DNA from 4 places in the Bacillus lumedeiriae genome. Region 1 is predicted to be linked to each of the others. Evidence: riboswitches for the same ligand, from Rfam matches in the RefSeq annotation. Region 1 holds a riboswitch; each other region holds the start of a gene.
The links. Region 1 has a riboswitch for S-adenosylmethionine ahead of metK (methionine adenosyltransferase). Riboswitches for the same ligand answer to the same signal wherever they lie in the genome.
Positions count from the first base shown of each region.

Region 2: another riboswitch for S-adenosylmethionine. It lies ahead of QYG89_RS12600 (methionine ABC transporter ATP-binding protein); the one in region 1 lies ahead of metK (methionine adenosyltransferase).
Region 3: another riboswitch for S-adenosylmethionine. It lies ahead of QYG89_RS09795 (methylthioribulose 1-phosphate dehydratase); the one in region 1 lies ahead of metK (methionine adenosyltransferase).
Region 4: another riboswitch for S-adenosylmethionine. It lies ahead of QYG89_RS09815 (2-hydroxy-3-keto-5-methylthiopentenyl-1-phosphate phosphatase); the one in region 1 lies ahead of metK (methionine adenosyltransferase).

Region 1 is NZ_JAUIYO010000001.1:658,606-664,171, forward strand. Features, by position in the region: gene QYG89_RS03345 (gamma carbonic anhydrase) at 1-292, shown strand, start outside; gene metK (methionine adenosyltransferase) at 361-1,560, opposite strand; SAM riboswitch class I at 1,712-1,874, opposite strand; gene pckA (phosphoenolpyruvate carboxykinase (ATP)) at 2,111-3,697, shown strand; gene QYG89_RS03360 (DUF2584 domain-containing protein) at 3,801-4,043, opposite strand; gene QYG89_RS03365 (alpha/beta hydrolase family protein) at 4,073-4,846, opposite strand; gene ytkD (RNA deprotection pyrophosphohydrolase) at 4,863-5,342, opposite strand; gene QYG89_RS03375 (hydrolase) at 5,473-5,566, opposite strand, start outside.
Region 2 is NZ_JAUIYO010000011.1:19,988-25,553, reverse strand. Features, by position in the region: gene QYG89_RS12615 (hypothetical protein) at 128-289, opposite strand; gene QYG89_RS12610 (MetQ/NlpA family ABC transporter substrate-binding protein) at 615-1,466, opposite strand; gene QYG89_RS12605 (methionine ABC transporter permease) at 1,488-2,156, opposite strand; gene QYG89_RS12600 (methionine ABC transporter ATP-binding protein) at 2,149-3,174, opposite strand; SAM riboswitch class I at 3,265-3,379, opposite strand; gene QYG89_RS12595 (hypothetical protein) at 3,466-3,807, opposite strand; gene QYG89_RS12590 (thioredoxin family protein) at 3,898-4,200, opposite strand; gene QYG89_RS12585 (toprim domain-containing protein) at 4,202-4,552, opposite strand; gene gcvH (glycine cleavage system protein GcvH) at 4,662-5,045, opposite strand; gene QYG89_RS12575 (arsenate reductase family protein) at 5,130-5,486, opposite strand.
Region 3 is NZ_JAUIYO010000006.1:37,862-43,427, reverse strand. Features, by position in the region: gene mtnK (S-methyl-5-thioribose kinase) at 1-165, shown strand, start outside; gene QYG89_RS09800 (2,3-diketo-5-methylthiopentyl-1-phosphate enolase) at 308-1,501, shown strand; SAM riboswitch class I at 1,524-1,627, shown strand; gene QYG89_RS09795 (methylthioribulose 1-phosphate dehydratase) at 1,691-2,329, shown strand; gene QYG89_RS09790 (VOC family protein) at 2,354-2,737, shown strand; gene mtnK (S-methyl-5-thioribose kinase) at 2,829-4,097, shown strand; gene mtnA (S-methyl-5-thioribose-1-phosphate isomerase) at 4,057-5,130, shown strand; gene QYG89_RS09775 (DUF1646 family protein) at 5,375-5,566, shown strand, end outside.
Region 4 is NZ_JAUIYO010000006.1:44,663-50,228, reverse strand. Features, by position in the region: gene QYG89_RS09830 (2-hydroxyacid dehydrogenase) at 78-1,079, shown strand; gene QYG89_RS09825 (FGGY-family carbohydrate kinase) at 1,095-2,552, shown strand; gene QYG89_RS09820 (MFS transporter) at 2,585-3,829, shown strand; SAM riboswitch class I at 4,152-4,255, shown strand; gene QYG89_RS09815 (2-hydroxy-3-keto-5-methylthiopentenyl-1-phosphate phosphatase) at 4,304-4,978, shown strand; gene QYG89_RS09810 (cupin domain-containing protein) at 5,007-5,519, shown strand.

The DNA.
Region 1 (5,566 bases):
CGGCCATCAAGTCATTCTGCATAGCTGCAAAATTAGAAAAAACGCACTCATTGGCATGGGCTCCATCATCTTAGACAATGCTGAAATTGGTGAAGGTGCTTTTATCGGTGCAGGAAGCCTCGTTCCACAAGGGAAAATCATCCCTCCTCACTCAGTCGCCTTTGGACGGCCCGCAAAAGTCATTCGTCCTGTGAATGATGCAGATCGACAAGACATGGAAAGAATCGTTAGAGAGTATGTAGAAAAGGGACATTATTATAAAAGCATTCAAAAAAAGCCTTCAAACTCCTAACGAGTTTGAAGGCTTCAGATTGTTTACAAGCAGCCTGATGGCGGCCCAAACGAACGTTGAACCTTTGTTTAGTTTGTTGCTTGCTCTCTTAACGTTTCCGCCTTATCTGCTCTTTCCCAAGGAAGATCAACATCTGTACGGCCAAAATGTCCATAAGCCGCTGTTTGTTTATAAATTGGACGGCGCAGATCAAGCATCTTGATAATACCAGCCGGACGTAAATCGAAGTTGCTGCGGACAAGCTGAACGAGCACATCTTCAGATACTATGCCAGTACCAAATGTATCAATTGAAATGGATACAGGCTGTGCTACACCAATTGCGTAGGCTAGCTGAACTTCACATTTGTCCGCAAGACCGGCAGCGACAATATTTTTTGCTACATAGCGGGCAGCATACGCAGCGGAACGGTCTACTTTTGTCGGATCCTTACCGGAGAAAGCTCCTCCGCCATGACGCGCATAACCACCGTATGTATCTACAATGATTTTCCGGCCTGTTAAGCCCGCATCTCCTTGTGGACCGCCGATAACAAAACGGCCTGTCGGGTTGATAAAGAATTTTGTTTCTTCATCAATTAATTCAGCAGGAACAACTGGATTAATGACATGTTCGCGTAAGTCGTGCTGAATTTGCTCAAGTGTTACTTCCGGATGATGCTGAGTAGAAATAACAATCGTGTCTACTCTGACTGGCTTGTCATTCTCATCATATTCAACCGTCACTTGTGTTTTTCCGTCTGGACGCAAATAAGAAAGCACATCATCTTTTCTCACTTTTGTCAACCTGCGGGATAATTTATGAGCAAGTGAAATTGGAAGAGGCATCAATTCCTTCGTTTCATTGCAGGCAAATCCAAACATTAATCCTTGGTCTCCCGCACCGATCGCTTCGATTTCTTCATCGCTCATCTGGCCTTCACGTGCCTCAAGCGCAACATCGACTCCTGCCGCAATATCAGCAGACTGCTCATCAATAGACGTCAATACACCGCACGTTTCGGCATCAAATCCGTATTTCGCGCGCGTATAGCCAATTTCTCTTACTGTTTCCCGAACGATTTTGTTAATGTCTACATAAGAAGTTGTTGTAATTTCCCCAGCTACAAGCACAAGGCCAGTTGTCACAGATGTTTCCGCTGCTACACGTGCATTCGGATCTTTTGATAAGATCTCGTCTAGAATAGCATCAGAAATCTGATCACAAATTTTGTCCGGATGTCCTTCAGTTACTGACTCTGAAGTAAAAAGACGGCGTTTTTTTGTCATGAAACTTCCTCCTTAAAAATGATCAGCTTTTCGTTCAGCTGATCGTTCATTATACGGTACTCATGTCCCTAAGTTTATCCTTTTAAAAAATAAAAAACCCCTCCTGAAAATAAAGAGAGGAAAGGTTGGTCATTTCAACATAGGCCTTTCACTCTTATCGTTCAAGGTTTTGCCCTTGCAGCAGGTTAGCACCTTTGTCTTGAAAAAGAAGCTTATACATGTATAAGCAACGGCAGTTTATGCGGCTGCCACGTACATTCAAGCAGGTTGCCGGGCTTCATCGGGCCTGTCCCTCCGCCAGCTCAGGATAAGAGTATCCGTTCAAGGTTAAATCATACGAAATCCAGCCAGCGATGTCAACCAATTTCACGTAAAAAGCTCCTCCTTTTTCCGCTTTTCTTCTTATAGAGAAATGGGTATGTTATAAATAAAAAATTACAAAAAAATAAATCAATAGTATAGACTATTAATTGGAATGTGCTATACTACTTTTGAGTAAACGATAAAAAAATAACTAATTTAAATTTAAATAAAGGATGGTTATTAATTTATGAAGACTGTGAGCGTTTCAAGCGAAATTTTGGAGCTTTTAAAGGGTTCTAACGTAACAATGCAGCCGTCTGTGCCATTACTTGTGGAAAAAGTACTTAACCGCAAAGAAGGCGTATTAACAGCTTCTGGTGCAGTGTGTGCTGAAACAGGCAAATATACAGGGCGTTCTCCTAAAGATAAATTTATCGTTGAAGAACCGTCCACCAAAGATAAAATCGACTGGGGTTCAGTCAATGAGCCAATTTCTGTTGAAGTGTTTGATCAATTATACAAGAAAGTAATCAACTATTTAAGTGAAAAAGAAGAACTATTCGTTTTCAAAGGTTTTGCAGGAGCAGATCAAGCACACCGTCTGCCAATTCAGGTCATCAACGAATATGCATGGCACAACTTGTTTGTTCATCAACTTTTCATTCGTCCTACGAAGGAAGAACTAGAGAATCATCAAGCTGGCTTCACGATCGTATCCGCTCCAAGCTTTAAAGCAGATCCTGCTGTAGATGGTACAAAATCAGAGGCATTTATTATCGTGTCTTTTGAGCGCCGCATCGTCTTGATCGGTGGAACGGAATATGCAGGGGAAATGAAGAAATCAATTTTCTCTGTTATGAACTACCTTCTTCCTGAAAATGATATTTTATCTATGCACTGCTCAGCAAACGTTGGTTACGAAGGTGATGTTGCTCTATTCTTCGGTCTTTCGGGAACAGGTAAAACAACATTAAGCGCAGATCCAAACCGCCGCTTAATCGGTGATGATGAGCATGGCTGGTCTTCTAACGGTGTCTTCAATATTGAGGGCGGATGCTACGCAAAAACAATCGGACTTTCCCGTGAAAAAGAACCTCAAATTTTCGATGCCATCCGTTTCGGTTCTGTTCTTGAAAATGTTGTTCTTGACGAAGAAACACGCATTCCTGACTACGATGACAACAGCTTGACAGAAAATACACGTGCCGCTTATCCGCTGCAAGCAATTGATAATATCGTTGATCCAAGCGTAGCCGGCCATCCGAACACAATTATCTTCTTAACTGCTGATGCGTACGGCGTTCTGCCTCCAATCAGCAAATTGACAAAAGAACAAGCAATGTACCATTTCTTGAGCGGATATACATCTAAACTTGCAGGTACAGAACGCGGTGTTACTTCTCCGCAAGCAACATTCTCTACTTGCTTTGGTTCACCTTTCCTTCCGCTTGAAGCGACACGCTATGCAGAAATGCTTGGTAAGAAAATTGACGAACATAACGTTCAAGTATTCCTTGTCAACACTGGCTGGACTGGCGGCGAATACGGCGTAGGCTCCCGCATGAAGCTTGCTTATACACGTGCAATGGTTCAAGCAGCTCTTGAAGGTGAATTAAACAACGTTGAAACATACACAACGAAAACATTCGGCTTACAAATTCCACTTCATGTACCAGGTGTACCGGATGATGTATTAATTCCGCGTAAGGCTTGGGCTGATGAAGATGCATTTATGACAAAAGCAGCAGAACTTGCTGGTAAGTTCCGTGAAAACTTCAAAAAGTTTGCGAACGTATCAAAAGAAATTATAGAACTTGGCGGACCGCAAATCTAACATATAAACAAAGAGTGCACCCCAGCGGTGCACTCTTTGTTTATCTCTTATACTTATTGTTTACCATTTCTACCGCTTTGCTTATGTTCCCGAGTCGTCTTTTTTAATTAATAGAGTTTAAAAAAATAAGCCTGTATGTAATTTGTGTTTCGTCTTGTGTCCATTCGACTTTTTCAATGACGGCGGTACCGATTATATCCCCATCTCTTGTTTTATGCACAGGAACCGGTATATCTATAGGGTATAATCGATAGCCCTCTTTTTTTAAAGAGAATACGTTCTCCTCTAGTCTTTGCTCCTTGCCTTTCGTCACAATCATTGTGTTCAATTCCATTGGCATCCCCATCCCATATCCCTCCCCTGTTTTCTCTTTTATTACTGCTGTTTCATCCAGCGGCATAAATCCGTTACGATTTTTCGGTTAACAGCTGGCGGAAAGTAGTGGCCATACCGATGAAAGTACCAAGTCTGGGCTGGATGATCCACCTGCTGTAACCGTTCCTCCAGACGAAATGCATGTTGGGGTGAAACATTCTCATCTTTCAATCCATGAATAATTAGTACAGGTGCTTTTAACTGCTCAAGTTTATACAGCGGTGTGCGCCAGTTGTACAACTCTTCTCGTTTATTCGGACTCCCGCCGATTACCCGCTTCATCATCCGACGCAAGTCTTTTCTTTCCTCATATGTTAAGATCATATCGGATACGCCGCCCCATGTAACAACAGAAGCCGCATGTTCTTTTTCCAAAGCCGTAAATAGTGCCATCACGCCACCTCTTGAAAATCCGAAAATATGCACACGATTCGTCACTCGCGGATGAGCTTCCAACAATTCAAATCCAGCAAAAGCATCTTCTCTATCTTCTCCGGCAAAATCCTCATTTCCTTCTCCTCCGCGGTTGCCCCGGTAAAAAGGAGCAAATACGATAAAGCCCTCAGAAGCAAATTGGGCAATTCGCGCGGGGCGTACCATACCTACATTTTTAATGCCGCCCCGTAAATAAAGAAAGCCGTCATATTGTCCTTCTGCCGCTGGTTCCGCAAGCATTCCTTTGACTTTCAATCCCCCCGACCAGTAAGTAACCATGGATAGTAAAACATGCGGATTAGGGGATGGAAAGCGGAAACAATCAATGATTCTTCCCATCTTATCACCACATCTATTATTGTTGCAGCCATTGCTTATTCATCAAAAAGTCTAACGTTCTTTCTACCACTTCATCTTTCATCAAAAAGCTAAAGCTGCTATTCATTCTTTCTGTCAACAAATCTTGATCAAATAATACCGGACCTTCTGTTTCCATATAATTTTCTTTTTCTACTATCTTCTCTATTTCTGCAAAAAAAATCGCCTTTACGAAAGGATTTTCCGGGCGCCTAACAAAATATTCGCCAACGAATTGCAGGCTTTTCACAATCGCCCCGGTCTCTTCAAATACTTCACGCCTGGCCGCTTCTTCAATGGTTTCTCCCGCTTCCACCTTCCCGCCGGGACACTCAAGTCCTCGTACCGTGTGAAGCGTCAGCAGCCACTTTTGTTTAAAGCGGCAAAAGACAATGACATGCCGGGCAGGTAATGAAAAAGCTTCTTTCTGAAAGACAAGCGTTACCCGGCAGCCATTCTCATCCGTAAATTCGCTCATGTCCTCTCCCCTGTTTCTATCGCTCACGCTGACAAGCGGTCTGCTCACTTTTTACCGTCTGCCTGTGAACGTTCCCGAGTTTGACCCCATTATACCTTATTTTTCCCTTCAGGGGCGAGAGAACATCTATTCATTCTATTCTCCATGTTTCCTTTATATGCTGTTTCGCTTCCTCATCACCTAAATCATAAATCATTTTATATACTTTTTTCAGGCGATCATCA
Region 2 (5,566 bases), on a different contig from region 1:
AAACCAGTGCTCCTGCTGGCCACTGGTTTTTTTCATTTGGCTTTGTGAAACTTCTCTGTTGATGTCCGCCGAGGGCGCTCTAATCAACAATAGTCATTAACATAGCTTTTCATTTCATTCATTTTTATCACATTGATTGGTTCATAAGCTTGCGGCTATAGTCCGCAACGATCCGGCTGCTTTCCACATATTCCTCTTGACGTTGGCGTTCAACATTCATTCTCACTGCATGATTATGGCGGTACACTTCATACCCAACTCCGTGGGATCCATGCATAGCCTTTTCCATACTGTCCGTGTACTGCATATTCAGTGAGTTTAACGAGTTAATGGGGAATCAATCCTTTCGGTTTTTAGAGTTTAATTTTTCTCACAGTGTTTATACTAGCAGGCTTTCCTTTTTTTCACAAAATCCATATAACTTCCTCTCACCTGCTCACACATGATTTTACGTGCTTCTACTCATATATATTACCTCTTTCTTAAGATTTAAACCTTATTCTCTTTCATTCTTAAGATTAAGTGATGTTTAGCCATCCTGCTGCTAAAAGAATTTTATCTTATTCTTTCCATACAAAAAAACCTGCAGAGGACATCCTTCTGCAGGTTTCGACTTATTTACTAACTGGTACGACCGCGCCGTTCCATTCTTTCAACATAAAATCTTGAATTTCTTTAGAGTGTAAAACTTCTACAAGTGCTTTAATTTTCTCTTTCTTTTCGTCACCGCTGCGAACGGCAACAATGTTGATATATGGAATATCTTCTTTGTCTTCAATAGCGATGGCATCTTTTAATGGTTTTAAGCCAGCATCAATCGCGTAGTTTGAGTTAATTAACACTGCATCGCCTTCCCCATTGTTATAAGCTTGTGGAAGAAGAGCAGCTTCATAGTTATAATCAAACTTCAGCTCTTTTTTATTCTCAGCAATATCTTCGATCATTGCTTCTTCCTTCTTCACACCTTCTTTTAACTTAATCAGCCCTTCTTTTTCAAGCATCTTTAAAACCCGGCCGTGATCCGCTACAGAACTGCTCATTAAAATCGTTGCACCTTTTGGAAGCTCGTTCAAGCTTTTATACTTCTTGGAATATACGCCGATTGGCTCAACATGAATGCCGCCGGCGTTTGTAAATTTATAACCATGCTCTTTCTTTTGAGTTTCAAAGTAGGGAATATGTTGGAAGTAGTTAGCATCCAAGTCCCCTTCCTGTAACGACTTATTTGGCAGCACATAGTCCTGGAATGTTTCAATCTTCAAATCATACCCTTTTTCTTTAAGCAGCGGCTTAGCTTCTTCTAGAATAACGGCATGTGGAACATTTGATGCGCCGACAACGATCTCCTTATCGTCTTTACCGCCGTCCCCGCCTGCTTGTTCATCTTTCTTCTCAGTTGAACTGCCGCATGCAGCAAGTGCAAATACAGCGAACGCTGTCAATAATGCGAGTAACCACTTTTTCATTCTTTCTTTCCCTCCTACAATTTATCTTTTATCTAATTTGCTGGTGATGAAGTCACCAATCAATTGGATCACAAACACGATAATTAAGATGATAATAGTTGCTACGAGAGTCACATCACTCCGGCTGCGCTGGAATCCATCAAGATAAGCAAGATTCCCAAGTCCTCCGGCACCGATCACACCGGCCATCGCTGTATAGCCGACGAGTGCGATCGCTGTAACTGTAATACCAGATATAAGGGCCGGCATAGATTCAGGCAGAAGCACTTTCAAAACGATCGTACTCGTTTTCGCTCCCATCGCTTTCGCTGCCTCAATGACCCCTTTATCGATTTCGCGCAGGCCGATTTCAACCATTCGTGCATAAAAAGGCGCTGCCCCGATAATCAGAGCCGGCAAGGCCGCATTTTCACCAATCATTGTTCCTACAACAAATTTCGTAAATGGAATTAATAAAACAATTAGTATAATGAAAGGAATCGATCGGAAGATATTAACGAATGCAGCAACTACGCTATAAATCGCTTTATTTTCCCATATGTTCCCCTTTGCCGTTAAAAATAATAGCAAGCCAAGTATTATGCCAAAAATAAATGTAGCTAGAACAGAAACACCTGTCATATAAAGCGTTTCAATGGCTGCCTCCCACATCTTTATCCAATCCACATTCGGAAACCATTGTTTAAGCATGGCTGATCACCTCCGAGCTGACTTTTTGCTTTTCGAGATAAGCCACTGCCTTTTCTACCTCTTCCTGAGTACCTGTTAAATGAACAAACAGCGAGCCGTATGCGCCATTTTGCGTTTGTGACACTTTCCCTTGAACGATATTTACTTCTATATTAAATTGACGGATCAGGTTCGTAATGATCGGCTGTTCTGCACTTTCCCCAATAAAGGTAAGTTTAATCACTTTTCCATTCGGGAACTGCTCAAGTAAATGCTCGATCGTTTCTTTCGATTCTTCCGGCTCTGTTACCTGCTGAACGAAACGCTTCGTAATAGGCTGATCCGGCGATCTGAAAACATCGAGCACTGGTCCTAATTCAACGACACGTCCTGCCTCCATCACAGCGACCCGGTGGCAAATCTTTCGAATAACGTGCATTTCGTGAGTAATGAGTACAATCGTTAATCCAAGACGCTCATTAATGTCAACGAGCAGTTCTAAAATGGCATCTGTCGTTTGCGGGTCAAGTGCGGAGGTCGCTTCATCACACAAAAGAACTTTCGGATCATTAGCAAGCGCCCGGGCAATACCGACGCGCTGCTTTTGCCCGCCGCTCAATTGAGACGGATAAGCATCCTCTCTTCCTTCAAGACCGACTAATTTAATAAGCTCGGCTACTTTCTTGTTCCGTTCCTCTTTAGGAACGCGGGCAATTTCTAATGGAAACGCAATATTCTCCCGCACCGTTCTTGACCAAAGAAGATTAAAGTGCTGAAAAATCATGCCGATTTCCTGACGTGCCTTACGCAGCTCACTTCCGCGGATTTTTGATACTTCACGGCCTGCAACAACAACGGAACCAGAAGACGGTGTTTCCAGCCCGTTCAGCATCCGGATCAGTGTACTTTTTCCAGCTCCACTGTATCCAATTACTCCAAAAATTTCTCCTTGATCTATCGTTAAATCAATCTCATCGACTGCTGTGACGGTACCGTTTTTCGTGGAAAAAACTTTCTTCACGTTAGCTATTGAAATCATGCTGAGACTTTCCTCCAATCAGTCTTTCCTGACAAAATAAAAACCCTTCCGCTCAATGAGCAGAAAGGCATACTTTTATCAGTTTCCTTTCTCTCATCTCCCAAAGCACAGCGCTTTGTGTGAATTGGCACCTTTTCAACAAACAGCTGCTGTTGATGGTTGCCGGGCTTCGCAGGGCACATCCCTCCACCTCTCTTGATAAGAGTCGTATATGTTATATATTTTCTCAGTGGCTTGATTCTATCATTATCCGTCGAATTTTGTCAATCACCCAACCGCTTAAAATCGATTTTAAGCGATGCCAAATGTTTCACTATATGGACGGCACAGCCAAAGCAATGATTCAAACCAAAGCTTCACCCGATAAAACCCTAATACTTCCACTGTTCCCATTCGTTCATAAAGACGCAGCTGTCCTTGTCCTGTCAATAGCGGCTCCACTTCTCCGCTAATCTTTAAGTGCCAGTGATCTGTACTTCCATTTGAGATCTGAACCCCTTGATCATTAATCGTCAGCACCCAGCTGCTGCCTCCGCTCTCAAGAAGGACGTAGATAGGTCTGAGCGGCAGCAGCGGCCATATATGTGTTTTGCTTTGACAGGCAGCCTGCATAGCCAACAATTTCTCTTCCATTTTTATTTCCTCCTCCGCTTTCCTTAAAGTATACATTCCAAGCGAAAGAGGAAATTCCCTTCATGAATTGCTCGACAAAGTACGCACCTTTTAGATGTATTTGTTCAGCTTTTCATACAAGTGAGGAACGGAATGAAACGCGTACATCTTTTCCACTAATTGTCCGTCTTTAAAAACGAGCAGGCATGGGACACTTTCAATCATCTGTTCAACTGCAAAACTTTCATAATAATTTAAATCAATATGAAGCCAGACAAATGCTGTCGTCACTTTTTCAACAACGCGAACCATTTTGCCAGCCAATTGGCACGTACCGCACATCGGCGTATACGCATATATGGCCGTCAAGCCATTCTCTTGCACGATTGTCCCTATATCTTTTTCCATTTGCATGCTATCCATCCTTTTGCAAAAACTCTCCATGCACATCAATATTCGCACTAAGCAGCACTGAAGCTAGATGTCGATATGGAGCGGTGGCGACTTCTTTATAAACACGGTCGATATATAGATGATGTGCTTCCGGAAATTCGCGGATAAATTGCTTGCGCAGCTTTTCTCCTGCCCGGTCAGCATCAACAAGAATATAAACATCCCGTCCGTATAAGCTCTCAATCAGCTCATCCAGCCGGCTTAGCCCGATCGTGCCATTTGTACAAATAATGTCGATCGGTTCCCTTACAATCTCTTGCACCTTCTTTCGATCCGAAACGCCTTCGACAATAATCGTTTTCTCTGTAAACATGATCATCATCCTCCACCATCGCGATATCTGGCTCCATCATTTCATTGTTCTTTATTGTATGAGAAATGGCAAAAGAACACCCCCTATATGGAAGTGTTCTTTTGAATCATTAATCTTCTTGTGTCATTGCATCGTACTGCTCAGCTGTCATTAAGTTGTCCAGCTGTGCAGGATCTGATAATTCGACAACGATCATCCACGCTTTCTCATACGGTGATTCGTTAACGAATTCAGGACTATCATCTAGTTCTTCGTTCACTGCAACGACTTTCCCGCTGACAGGCGCATACAATTCTGAAACGGTTTTCACAGATTCTACGCTGCCAAATGGCTCATCTGCTTTCACTTCATCTCCAACAGATGGAAGTTCAACGAACACGATGTCGCCAAGCTCTGATTGCGCGAAATGTGTAATTCCGATGCGCACGCTGCCATCTTCTGTTTTTACCCACTCATGTTCTTCTGAATAACGCAATTCTTTCGGTGTACTCATATGAATCCCTCCATTACCTGATTTCAACTAAAACTTTACTTATTATAAAGGCATAAAGCAAGAGAAACATGCTTCGTGCAACCTCTACAACCATTGTTGATTAAATTCTTCCTCTTTAAAACCAACAGTCACTTTCGTACCGTCTGTTGTCAGCGGACGCTTAATCAGCATGCCGTCTGACGCAAGCAAGTCGAGCAGTTCTTCTTCTGAAGCAGTCTTGACCTTGTCCTTCAACCCCAGCTCCCGATACCTTTGACCGCTCGTATTGAAAAACTTTTTTAACTCGAGGCCGCTCTTCTCGTATAAATCCTTTAATTCTTCTTTCGCAGGCGGGTGCTCCACAATATGTATATCTTGAAACTCAATGTTGTGTTCTTCCAGCCACTTTTTCGCTTTGCGGCATGTTCCGCATTTCGGATACCAGTAAAACGTTAATGCCATCTTGTAGTTGGCCTCCATTCTGCACAAATTCCCGGTTTCAAAAATATATTCGACACCTTTCTTAAATCTCCTTCTTCGCT
Region 3 (5,566 bases), on a different contig from region 1:
GTCCGCCGCGCGATCAGTATTGCCCAAATTCCGGATTTAAATATCGAGGAAGACGAGCAAAAACGGATGGCAAGCAGAAAAAAAGTGATGGAGCTGGGCAAATATTTGATTATGGAACGGAACAATATTCGTTCTTTAGAAGAATTGAAGAATTGGTTCGTTTAAAAGCCGGCTATGTTAATGACTATTGTTGATTTTGCCCCTTTGTTGATTGGAGCATAAAGTGACCGTCCACAGCGGAAATCAACTGGCATGTTTATATAAGAGAAAATGATAAAACAACAGGAAAGACAAAGGAGGATGTTTCATGGGAGTAACAGCTACTTATTTATTTCCGACGCACCCTGAGCAAAGACAAAAAGCTGAACAGTATGCGCTAGGGCTTACAGTCGGTTCTTGGACAGACATTCCGCATCTTGAACAAGAACAATTAAAGAAAAATAAAGGTGAAGTCGTATCAGTGGAAAAAGGAGAAGTAAAGGACACGGTAAAAATTTATTATCCATCTGCTAACTTCTCGGCAGATCTTCCGGCTATTTTGACGACTGTATATGGAAAGCTTTCTTTTTTTGAGGGCTATGAACTGGTTGATTTAACGTTCGATGACGAGCTGCTTGCAAAATTCCCAGGACCACGTTTCGGGGTAAAAGGCATTCGTGAGCAATTGAATATTCGCAATCGTCCGTTATTAATGGCTATTTTTAAAGGAGTGATGGGAAGAGATCTCTCTTTCTTCTCTGCTCAATTAGAAGAGCTTTTAGCAGGCGGCATCGATCTGATTAAAGATGATGAGATTTTATTTGAGAACGACTTAACTCCGTTTAATAAACGGATTACGACAGCGAAAGAGATCATTGATCGCCATTATGAAAACACAGGACAGCGTGCTTTATATGCGGTCAATTTGTCAGGAAGAACGAATGAGCTTCATGAGAAAGCGGAGCGGGCACGAGAATTAGGGGCTAATGCTTTATTGTTTAATGTTCATGCATACGGGCTGGACGCTCTTCAAACGTTGCGTGAAAACGACAATATTGGCTTGCCAATTGTGGCGCATTCTGCGTTATCAGGTGTTCTTTCTGGACAGCCGGGCGGCGGCTACTCTTATTCCTTAATGGTAGGGAAATTAACGCGTCTAACAGGCGGTGATTTCTCACTGTTCCCGAGTCCATATGGAAATGTAGCCATTTCATCATCTGATGCATTGGCGATTAATCATGCACTTGTAGAAGACAGTCCATTTGAACAAGCATTTGGTGTTCCTTCTGCAGGGATCCATCCAGGAATGGTTCCGCAGCTAATGAAAAACTTTGGAGACAATCTTGTTGTGAATGCAGGAGGCGGAATCTTTGGGCATCCAGATGGTCCGATACAAGGTACGCAGGCATTCCGTGCAGCGATTGACGCAACTGTTAATCAAATCTCTTTAGAGGAAGCGGCAAAAACGTCAGAACCTTTAAAGCGCGCGATTGAAGAATGGGGCGTTCTCGCCACTTCATAAGCAGTATGAACTTAATAAAAAACTCTTATCAAGAGCAGGCGGAGGGACGAGCCCTAAGATGCCCGGCAACCGACTCGTTTAGAGCACGGTGCTAATTCTCACAGCAGACACGTTGGAAGATAAGAAGTTGTTTTTTCGGAAACCTCTTCTTACAGAAGAGGTTTTTTCTAATGAAAGGGATGAAAAAAGATGAGTGTACTCGTAACTCGTGTGAATGAGCTTGCAGAGATCAAAGATGAGCTGGCGGCAAGAGACTGGTTTATGGGAACGAGCGGGAATTTAGCGATCAAAGTTCAGAATGATCCGCTTCAGTTTCTTGTGACTGCCAGCGGAAAAGATAAACGTAAAAAAACGAATGAAGATTTCCTGATAGTCGATAGTGAGGGAAAGCCTGTCGGCGAAACGAATGTCAAGCCGTCTGCAGAGACGATTCTTCATTGTGAAATTTATCAGAGGTCGAATGCCGGCTGCAGCCTCCATGTTCATACGGTAGCTAATAACGTCATTTCAGAGCTATATGGTGACGATGGTAAAGTGGTATTTAAGGGGCAAGAGCTTATTAAAGCATTTGACCGCTGGGAAGAAGGAGCGGAGTGGGAAATTCCAATTATTTATAACCACGCTCATATTCCAACCTTAGCATCCGCTATGATTCCTTTTATAAATGAAGACAAGGGAGCAGTTTTGATTCGCAATCATGGCATTACTGTTTGGGGAAGAGACGGTTTCGAGGCGAAAAAGGTTCTCGAAGCGTGTGAATTTTTATTTCAGTATCAGCTGACACTTCTTCAAGCGAAAGCGAATCTCTCTATTCTTAACGAGAGTTAATGATTAAAAAGGGAGGCGGAGAAAATGATTAAAAGAATTGAACACGTAGGTATTATGGTAAGGGATTTGGAAAAATCGATCTCGTTTTACACAGACATTATCGGATTTCGTCTCCTTGGCCGATTAGATCATCCAAATGGACAAGTGAAGATCGCTTTTATTGGTACAGATGATTCATCGGGCACGCAAATTGAATTGTTAGAAGGTTATAATGATTCGCTCCCAGTTGAAGGGAAAGTCCATCACCTTGCGTTAAAGGTGGAAGGAATTGAGCGTGAAATTAATAGATTGAAAGAGGCTGGTGTCCGCTTGATCGATAGAGAAATAACGACACTTCCAAACGGCTCCCGCTATTTCTTTTTTGAAGGACCAGACGGGGAATGGCTTGAGCTTTTTGAAACAGTCTAATAGTTATTGCAAGAGGAGAGAATCAAACATTTACTCTAGAATTTGCCTATTATAGACAGGGATAAGGGAGGCGACTCATTTGAAAGACTTTATGACAGCTTATTTTACAATGAATGAAGAAGATGTAGTGGAGTATGCTCAAAGCAAACTTGATATTTTTCCTGAGGGAGCGGATTTAGAATGCCGTGAAATTGGAGACGGCAATTTAAATTACGTATTCAAGGTCGTCGACCGTCATAGGGGTCAATCTATTATTATTAAGCAGGCGGGACCAGTCGCTCGGATTTCAGATGCCTTTAAGGTGTCCCCGGACCGAAACCGCATTGAAAGCGAAATTTTGACGCTTCAGGGAGAGCTGGCACCTGGCTTCGTGCCAAAAGTATATGCTTACGATCCAGTAATGAATTGCTGCGTCATGGATGACTTATCTGATCATGAAATTATGCGTTCGGCGCTGTTGCAGCATAAAAAGTTCCCATTGTTCACTGATCATATTACGACGTTTCTCGTTCGTACATTGCTGCTTACATCGGATGTCGTGTTGGATCATAAAGAGAAAAAAGGACTTGTGCAGCAATTTACGAACCCTGAGCTTTGTGAAATTACGGAAGACTTGGTGTATACAGAACCGTTTTATGATTGTGAGCAGAATGACGTTTTTGAAGGAACGAAATCGTTTGTGCGCGAAGTGATTTGGAACGATGAGGCCCTTCGATTAGAAACGGCTAAGCTAAAGTTTGATTTTATGACGAAAGCTCAGTCATTGCTTCACGGTGATCTTCATACAGGTTCCATTTTTATAAAAGAAGATTCTACTAAAATTATTGATCCCGAGTTTGCTTTTTATGGGCCGGCAGGCTATGACATTGGGAATGTCGTGGCAAATTTAATCTTCGCTTATATGAATGCCAGCTGTACTATTGAAGAGACAGAGGTTAGAGAAGATTATTTACGGTATTTAGAAGAAACGATCGCTGGAGTGATTCAATTATTTTCGGAGAAGTTTTTGCAAACCTGGGATGAAAAAGTGACTGAACAGACAGCTTCTTTCCCTGGATTTAAACAATGGTATTTAGATTCAATTCTTGAAGATACCGCGGCTGTTGCCGGACTTGAGCTGTGCCGGAGAGTCATTGGCATTGCGCATGTAAAGGATTTGACGTCCATTTCTAACACAGAAGCCCGAGCAACAGCGGAAAAAATTTGCTTAACAGCAGGAAAAACATTTATTCTTGAACGGGCGGACATTCGAACAGGTGATGATTTCATTCACGTGTTAAAACGAAGTGTGGACTTATTTGAGGAAGGAGCAAAGAGTCATGACAACACCAGTAGCAGCCATTCAATCAGTCCGGCTTGATGATGACAACAATGCACTCGTTCTTCTCGATCAAACACTGTTGCCGAATGAGAAAGTCTTTCTAAAGCTTTCGACAGTAGAAGAGATTTGGGATGCCATCTATCATTTGAAAGTGAGAGGGGCACCAGCGATTGGAATTGCCGCAGCATATGGAATTTATTTGGGTGTGAAGCAATCAAAAGCAGCGGATCATGCTGGATTTTTAAATGAGTTTAAAAAAGTTAAGCAATATTTAGCCTCTTCCCGCCCCACAGCGGTTAATTTGTTTTGGGCATTGAACAGAATGGAGGACCGATTGCAGCGGGAAGCGGGCAGAAGTATTGTGGACATCAAACGAGCGTTAAAAGAAGAAGCAGAAAACATTCGTGCAGAAGACGAAAAAGTTTGTCTTTCCATTGGCGAGCATGCACTTTCCTTATTAGAACCAGGATGGGGGCTTCTCACTCATTGCAATGCAGGAACGATTGCGACGGCTAAATATGGGACGGCTTTAGCACCCATTTATTTAGGCCAGGAGCGCGGGTACGATTTCAGGGTCTATGCGGATGAAACGAGACCGCTGTTACAAGGGGCGCGTCTCACTGCCTGGGAATTACAAGAAGCAGGCGTGGGTGTTACGTTAATTTGTGACAATATGGCTTCTATTGTGATGAAAGAGGGCAAAGTGCAAGCGGTGCTTGTCGGCTGCGACCGTGTCGCTGCGAATGGAGATACAGCGAATAAAATCGGCACATCTGGTGTAGCTATTTTAGCGAAACACTATGGGATTCCTTTTTACGTGTGTGCTCCATTATCCACAATCGACTTGGACTGCGCAGCAGGGGATGACATTCCCATTGAGCTGCGAAAGGAAGAAGAAGTCAGTACAACATGGTACGAAAAGCCGATGGCACCTGAGAATGTAAAAGTTTACAACCCAGCCTTTGACGTGACTGACCATGAGCTGATCACAGCTATTGTCACTGAAAAGGGCATTGCCTACGCGCCCTTCGAAGAGAGTTTGCGGGATTTGATGAAGGAAGAGTGTAAATAAGGAACAGGAGATTGACTCAAGATCAAGTGTCAGACCTCACATCAACAATAGATTGTATATTCAAAGGATTGGGATCCACGGTATACATGATGTTGAAAGTGAGGCGGGGCTCTTTTGGGTTAATCTCCTGTCTTTTTATTTTAACTTGATGTTTATTTGCATATGTTAAAATAAAAATAGCTTTTTAGATGCTGCTATGTAAATAGCTGGCTGCAAGAAAAGCTTGCTGGAAAGGAAGGACTTAATGACTATTGGGTTATTCATTATTTTATTGCTCGTTTTATTTTTTCCCTTTTTCATCAAGCGTGTGGAAGAAAATTTAGAAGTGTTTTTATTTGTGATAGGTTTGTTAGCTGCGATTGTCAGTGGAGTCATGGATAAGTCTCTTCTAATTAGGGCGCTAGAAGACCCTATTAAAATTACGGCCGCTGTTTTA
Region 4 (5,566 bases), on a different contig from region 1:
TTTTTGCTTTATTTTATCAGTTATTAGAGCTGAATAGTGGGATTTAAATTTAAGACAAACGAAGGGAGGGGCTGCAAATGAATGTCTTAGTCACGGCACCTTATAACGAGGCAGGTCTTTTACAATTAAAAGATTTATTTGGAGAATATACTTATCTCCCTTGGAAAGAAAACGGCAGAGCGTATAACGAAGCAGAGTTAATCTCGCTCTTAAAAGAATCAAATGCTGAAGGTTTAATTGTTGAGTTAGATAAAGTGACAGAAAACGTATTGGCTGAAGTACCGAAATTGAAATTTATTGGTGTATGCCGCGGCATGCCTTCCAATGTTGATATAAAAGCTGCAACTAAAAAAGGAATTCCGGTATTTTTCACCCCTGCACGCAACGCTCAAGCAGTTGCTGAATTGTTCATTGGAAACCTCATTACATTCTTTAGACATACTATTCCTTCTTCTGAATGGTTGAAGCAGGAAAAATGGAATGAGGACTACTTGCAGGCTTATGTAAAATTCAAAGGGAATGAGATTGCAGGAAAAACAATTGGAATGGTTGGGTTTGGGGCTGTGGGACAACGAATTGCGGCTGTTCTTGAAGGGTTTCAATGCACGATACAATACTATGATCCTTATGCGGAGAGTCAAAATCCTAATTATACTCGTGTATCTTTAGAAGATGTTTTTTCGACAAGTGATGTAGTTTCTATTCACTTACCCCGAACAGAGGAAACCATTGGAATGATTAATGAACATTATTTAGGACTTATGAAAGAAGATGCCGTTTTAGTAAATACGTCAAGAGCTGTAGTCGTTGAAAGAAAAGCCCTTGTTTATGTTTTAAAAGAACGGAAGATTAGGGGAGCCATTTTGGATGTATTTTATCATGAGCCTCCTGATCAAAGTGACTATGAAATTATCCAATTACCAAATGTGTTAGCCACTCCTCATCTTGCGGGTGCAAGTTATGAGGTTGAGGATCATCACGTATCCATTATGAATCAAGCGGTAACGAAGTGGCATACACAACATACCTTTCAAATTCCAACCTTATATAATAGGAAAGGCTTGGATGAAATGTCATAAGAAAGGAGTGGAAAAGTGACGATCAAACAAGGTTATTTAGTATTTGATATTGGTACTGGAAATGCGAGGGTAGCAATCGTTGCGACTACAGGTGAAGTTGTCCATGTTGAGCGAGAAGATATTCATTATGAAACAGAGCCTCTTTATCCTGATAGTCGCTACTTTTCACCTGATTTACTTTGGAAACAGCTAGTTGGATTAGCAAAAAAAGCGATAGCGAGTGTCCCGCATGTGACAATTAAGGCGATAACATCAACGAGTCAAAGGCAGGGAATTGTCCTTCAAGATCAGGATGGATATTCATTTATTGGTTTACCGAATATTGATAATCGAGGCCGCGAGTGGGAAAAAGAGCTGTTAGATCCCGATTATATCTATAAAACAACGGGACGATTGCCATCTGCATTGTTTTCAGCTTTAAAGCTAATAGCTCTCAAAAAGAGGCAGCCGCTGTTATGGGATCAGATCACATCGTTTACTAGTATTAGTGATTGGGTGACGTATAAATTAAGTGGTGTACTCATTTATGAGCCATCACAGGCGACAGAAACGTTACTATATGATGTTCGAAAAAAAGAATGGTCTGAGGCGATGTGTGCTCGAATTGGGCTTTCTCCGAGCTTATTACCCGAACTAAGATGGTCTGGCTCCATTCTTGGTGAAATTCTACCGACTGTGGCAAAGGAGCTGGAAGTAAAAGAAGACGTTTTGATTGTTGTAGGTGGAGGGGATACACAGCTAGCAATCGAAAGTACGTTTGCTCAAAATCACGATATCGTTATCGTATCCGGCACAACTACCCCTATTTGCAAAATTACAGATGAATACAGTGTGGATAATGAAAGAAGGGCATGGACCAATTCCCATACGGATAAAAAACGATGGCTGCTAGAGACTAATCCGGGTATTACTGGACTTAATTATCAGAAGTTAAAAAATATTTTCTATCCAAATGAGGGTTATCAGCAAATGGAACAGGAAATGAGCAAACTTGAGATGACCGACTGTATATCGGTATTGGGGATGTATTTGACAGATGAAAAAAATGCCTCTAAAAAAGGCGGATTCATTTTTAATGCACCGTTAGAACAAGACTTAAGCCGCGCTCATTTTACAGCTGCAGCTCTATGGGAAATTGCTTGCACAATTAGGTGGTATTTTGATCAATTATGTGAAGTAACTCCTTATAATTTACCATATGTGTGGGCTTGTGGCGGCGGTTTTCAAAGTGAAACGTTAGCTCAATTTGCAGCCAATCTACTTCAAAAAGAAGTGCACATTCGTCAAGGATTTAATCAGGCATCGGTTGTAGGGGCTGCTGTTATATGCAACCAGGCATTAGGGGTTAATGATGCATTATCAGGTGATATCAAGGTAATTACGCCTGACCGTGGACATGATGACTGGATGTACGAAGAGTGGAAACAAGCACAACATTTTTTTTCAAAGATAAATGCAGCATATAACAACTAGAATAAATAATAAGGAAAGATGAGGAAACAAACATGTTAGATAAAATTGGAATACCTAAAAAATTAGGCTGGGGCTTTTTAGGTGTGATGCTGTTTATGATGGGAGATGGGCTTGAAGCCGGGTGGCTGAGTCCGTTCCTTATCGAAAATGGCTTGTCTATCCAGCATGCAGCGGCCATTTTTAGTGTATACGGTATTTCTATAGCGATTGCTTCTTGGTTTTCAGGGGTTTGTTTAGAAGCGTTTGGCGCAAAGCGTTCGATGCTCATGGGATTATTATTTTATATTGTGGGTACAGCAGGATTTATCACGTTTGGATTTGAAAGCATGAATTATCCAGTTATGTTAGCGACGTACTTTATTAAAGGGTTCGGTTATCCTCTTTTTGTTTATTCCTTTTTAACGTGGGTGATTTATCGTACACCTCAACATAAATTAAGTACAGCTGTTGGATGGTTTTGGTTTGCGTTTTGTGCAGGAATGATGGTACTTGGCGCTTGGTATTCAAGTTATGCACTTAAACATTTTGGATACATCAATACATTATGGACTTCTATTTTCTGGGTATGTGTCGGTGCGTTCTTTGCTTTAGTGATGAATAAAGACAAGTTTGAACAGAAAAAAGGTTCAAGCACAAAAGAAAAATTAAATGAACTATTAAAAGGAATCACGATTATGAAGACGAACCCAAGGGTAGCTGCCGGTGGAGTTGTCAGAGTAATTAATAGTTTAGGTGCTTACGGATTTCCGGTGTTCCTGCCGCTTCATATGGCGGAACATGGAATTGAAACAACAGTTTGGCTGCAATTATGGGGTACAGCTTTCATGGGGAATATTCTATTTAATTTGATTTTCGGAATTGTTGGAGATAAATTTGGCTGGAAAAACACGATCATGTGGTTTGGCGGCGTTGGCTGTGCTGTTTTCACTGTCCTTTTATATTACACACCGGTACTTACAAACGGAAACCTTCTCGCGACAAGCATTGTCGGATTTATTTGGGGAAGTATGCTGGCCGGTTACGTTCCAATTGGAGCACTAGTACCATCTGTTGCTGGGGAAGATAAGGGAGCGGCTATGTCCGTGCTAAACCTTGGCGCTGGTTTATCGACATTCGTTGCACCAGCTTTAGCTTTAGCCTTTATCGGTCTCATTGGAGCAGAAGGAGTGATCTGGATCTTCGCGGCACTTCATCTGATTAGCTCAATCATTGTTAAATTCATCCGAGTACCGGAAGAAGAAAACATGCGCAAAAAAACAGCAACACTCGTTTCATAAAGAAAAGCGGAAGGCGCCCGCTTATCGGCGACAAGCATAAGACGAGCCGGCTGGAAGGTTGCTCTTGAACCTTCTGGCCAGAATGGCATATGACCTCGAGCCCCAAGGAGGCGGAGCTGGACAAGAAAAGCGAAAGCGCCTGAACTGCTCCGACAGGCAAATGTTCTTTCACCAAAGAAGCCGCCCTTTGGCTTCATTGGTGGAAGGTTATTTGACCCGAGGAACAAGGCGCTGCAGCTGGACAAGAAAAGGATATTGACAGTGATGAGAGAACATGTCATAATCCTAGTGGTATGATATGAATATAAACTTAACAAATAAACTCTTATCAGGAGCAGGCGGAGGGATAAGCCCTAAGAAGCCCGGCAACCGACTCGTTGTGAGCACGGTGCTAATTCTTACAGCAACGATGTTGGAAGATAAGAAGTTGTTTTTTTAAACCTCTTCTTAATAGAAGAGGTTTTTTTAAATGCTATGGAAAGAAGTGACGACATCTTGAAAAAGCCAATCATCTTTTGTGACTTCGATGGTACGGTGACGAAGAAAGATAACATTATTAGTATTATGAAGCAGTTTGCCCCTCCTGAATGGGAGAAGTTGAAGGATGATGTGTTATCTCAATCCATCAGTATTCAAGAGGGCGTCGGAAAAATGTTTCAGCTTCTTCCTTCTTCTTTGAAGCAGGAAATAGTTGACTTTGTTTTGGAAACGGCCGAAATAAGAGACGGGTTTAATGACTTCGTTCGGTATACGAAAGAACAAAACATTCCTCTTTACATTGTAAGTGGAGGAATTGACTTTTTCGTAAAACCGATGTTACAGCCATTTGAGTCGATTACTGGACTATATTGCAATGAAGGGGATTTCAGTGGAGAGAATATTCACATTCATTGGCCTCATGCGTGTGATGAGAAATGTCCGAACCAAAATTGTGGGTGCTGTAAACCTTCTATTATCCGTGCGCTGTCAAGCGGGGACACGCATTCCATCGTGATCGGTGATTCAGTAACTGATTTACAAGCTGCGAAAATTGCCGATACAGTGATAGCAAGAGATTACTTATCAGAAAAATGCGAGACACTGTCAATTCCTTATCAACCTTTTGATACGTTTTATGATTGTATTGAAATTTTAGAAAAGTTAAAATAAGATGTTGAATAATTAGGGGGAATATAAGATGACAACGATCAAAATTCAAGGAACAAATGAAGTTATTGACAATCAAGAAGAAGTGATTTCATTTTTACAGCAGAACGATGTCATTTATGAACATTGGGATATTCATAAATTACCTTCTCATTTACAAGAGAAATACGTATTGAGTGACGAAGAAAAGCAAGGCGTGTTAGATGCATTTGAAGAAGAGATTAAGGATATTTCAGCTAGACGTGGATACAAAGCATGGGATGTTATTTCACTTGCTGATCATACACCTAACCTTGAAGAATTATTGAAAAACTTTGAGCGTGAGCATCATCATACAGATGATGAAGTACGTTTTATTGCGAGCGGCCATGCAATTTTCATTATCCAAGGAAAAGATGAGCGGTTTTTTGAAGTTCATTTAAACCCAGGTGATTTGATCTCTGTTCCGGAAAATGTCCGCCACTACTTTACATTAGCTGAGGACCGGAAAGTTGTTGCTGTTCGTATTTTTGTGACAGAAGAAGGATGGGTGCCTGTTTACTAATGCACCGTGATATTTATCCCGCGTTAACTGACAGTAAGACCACCGGC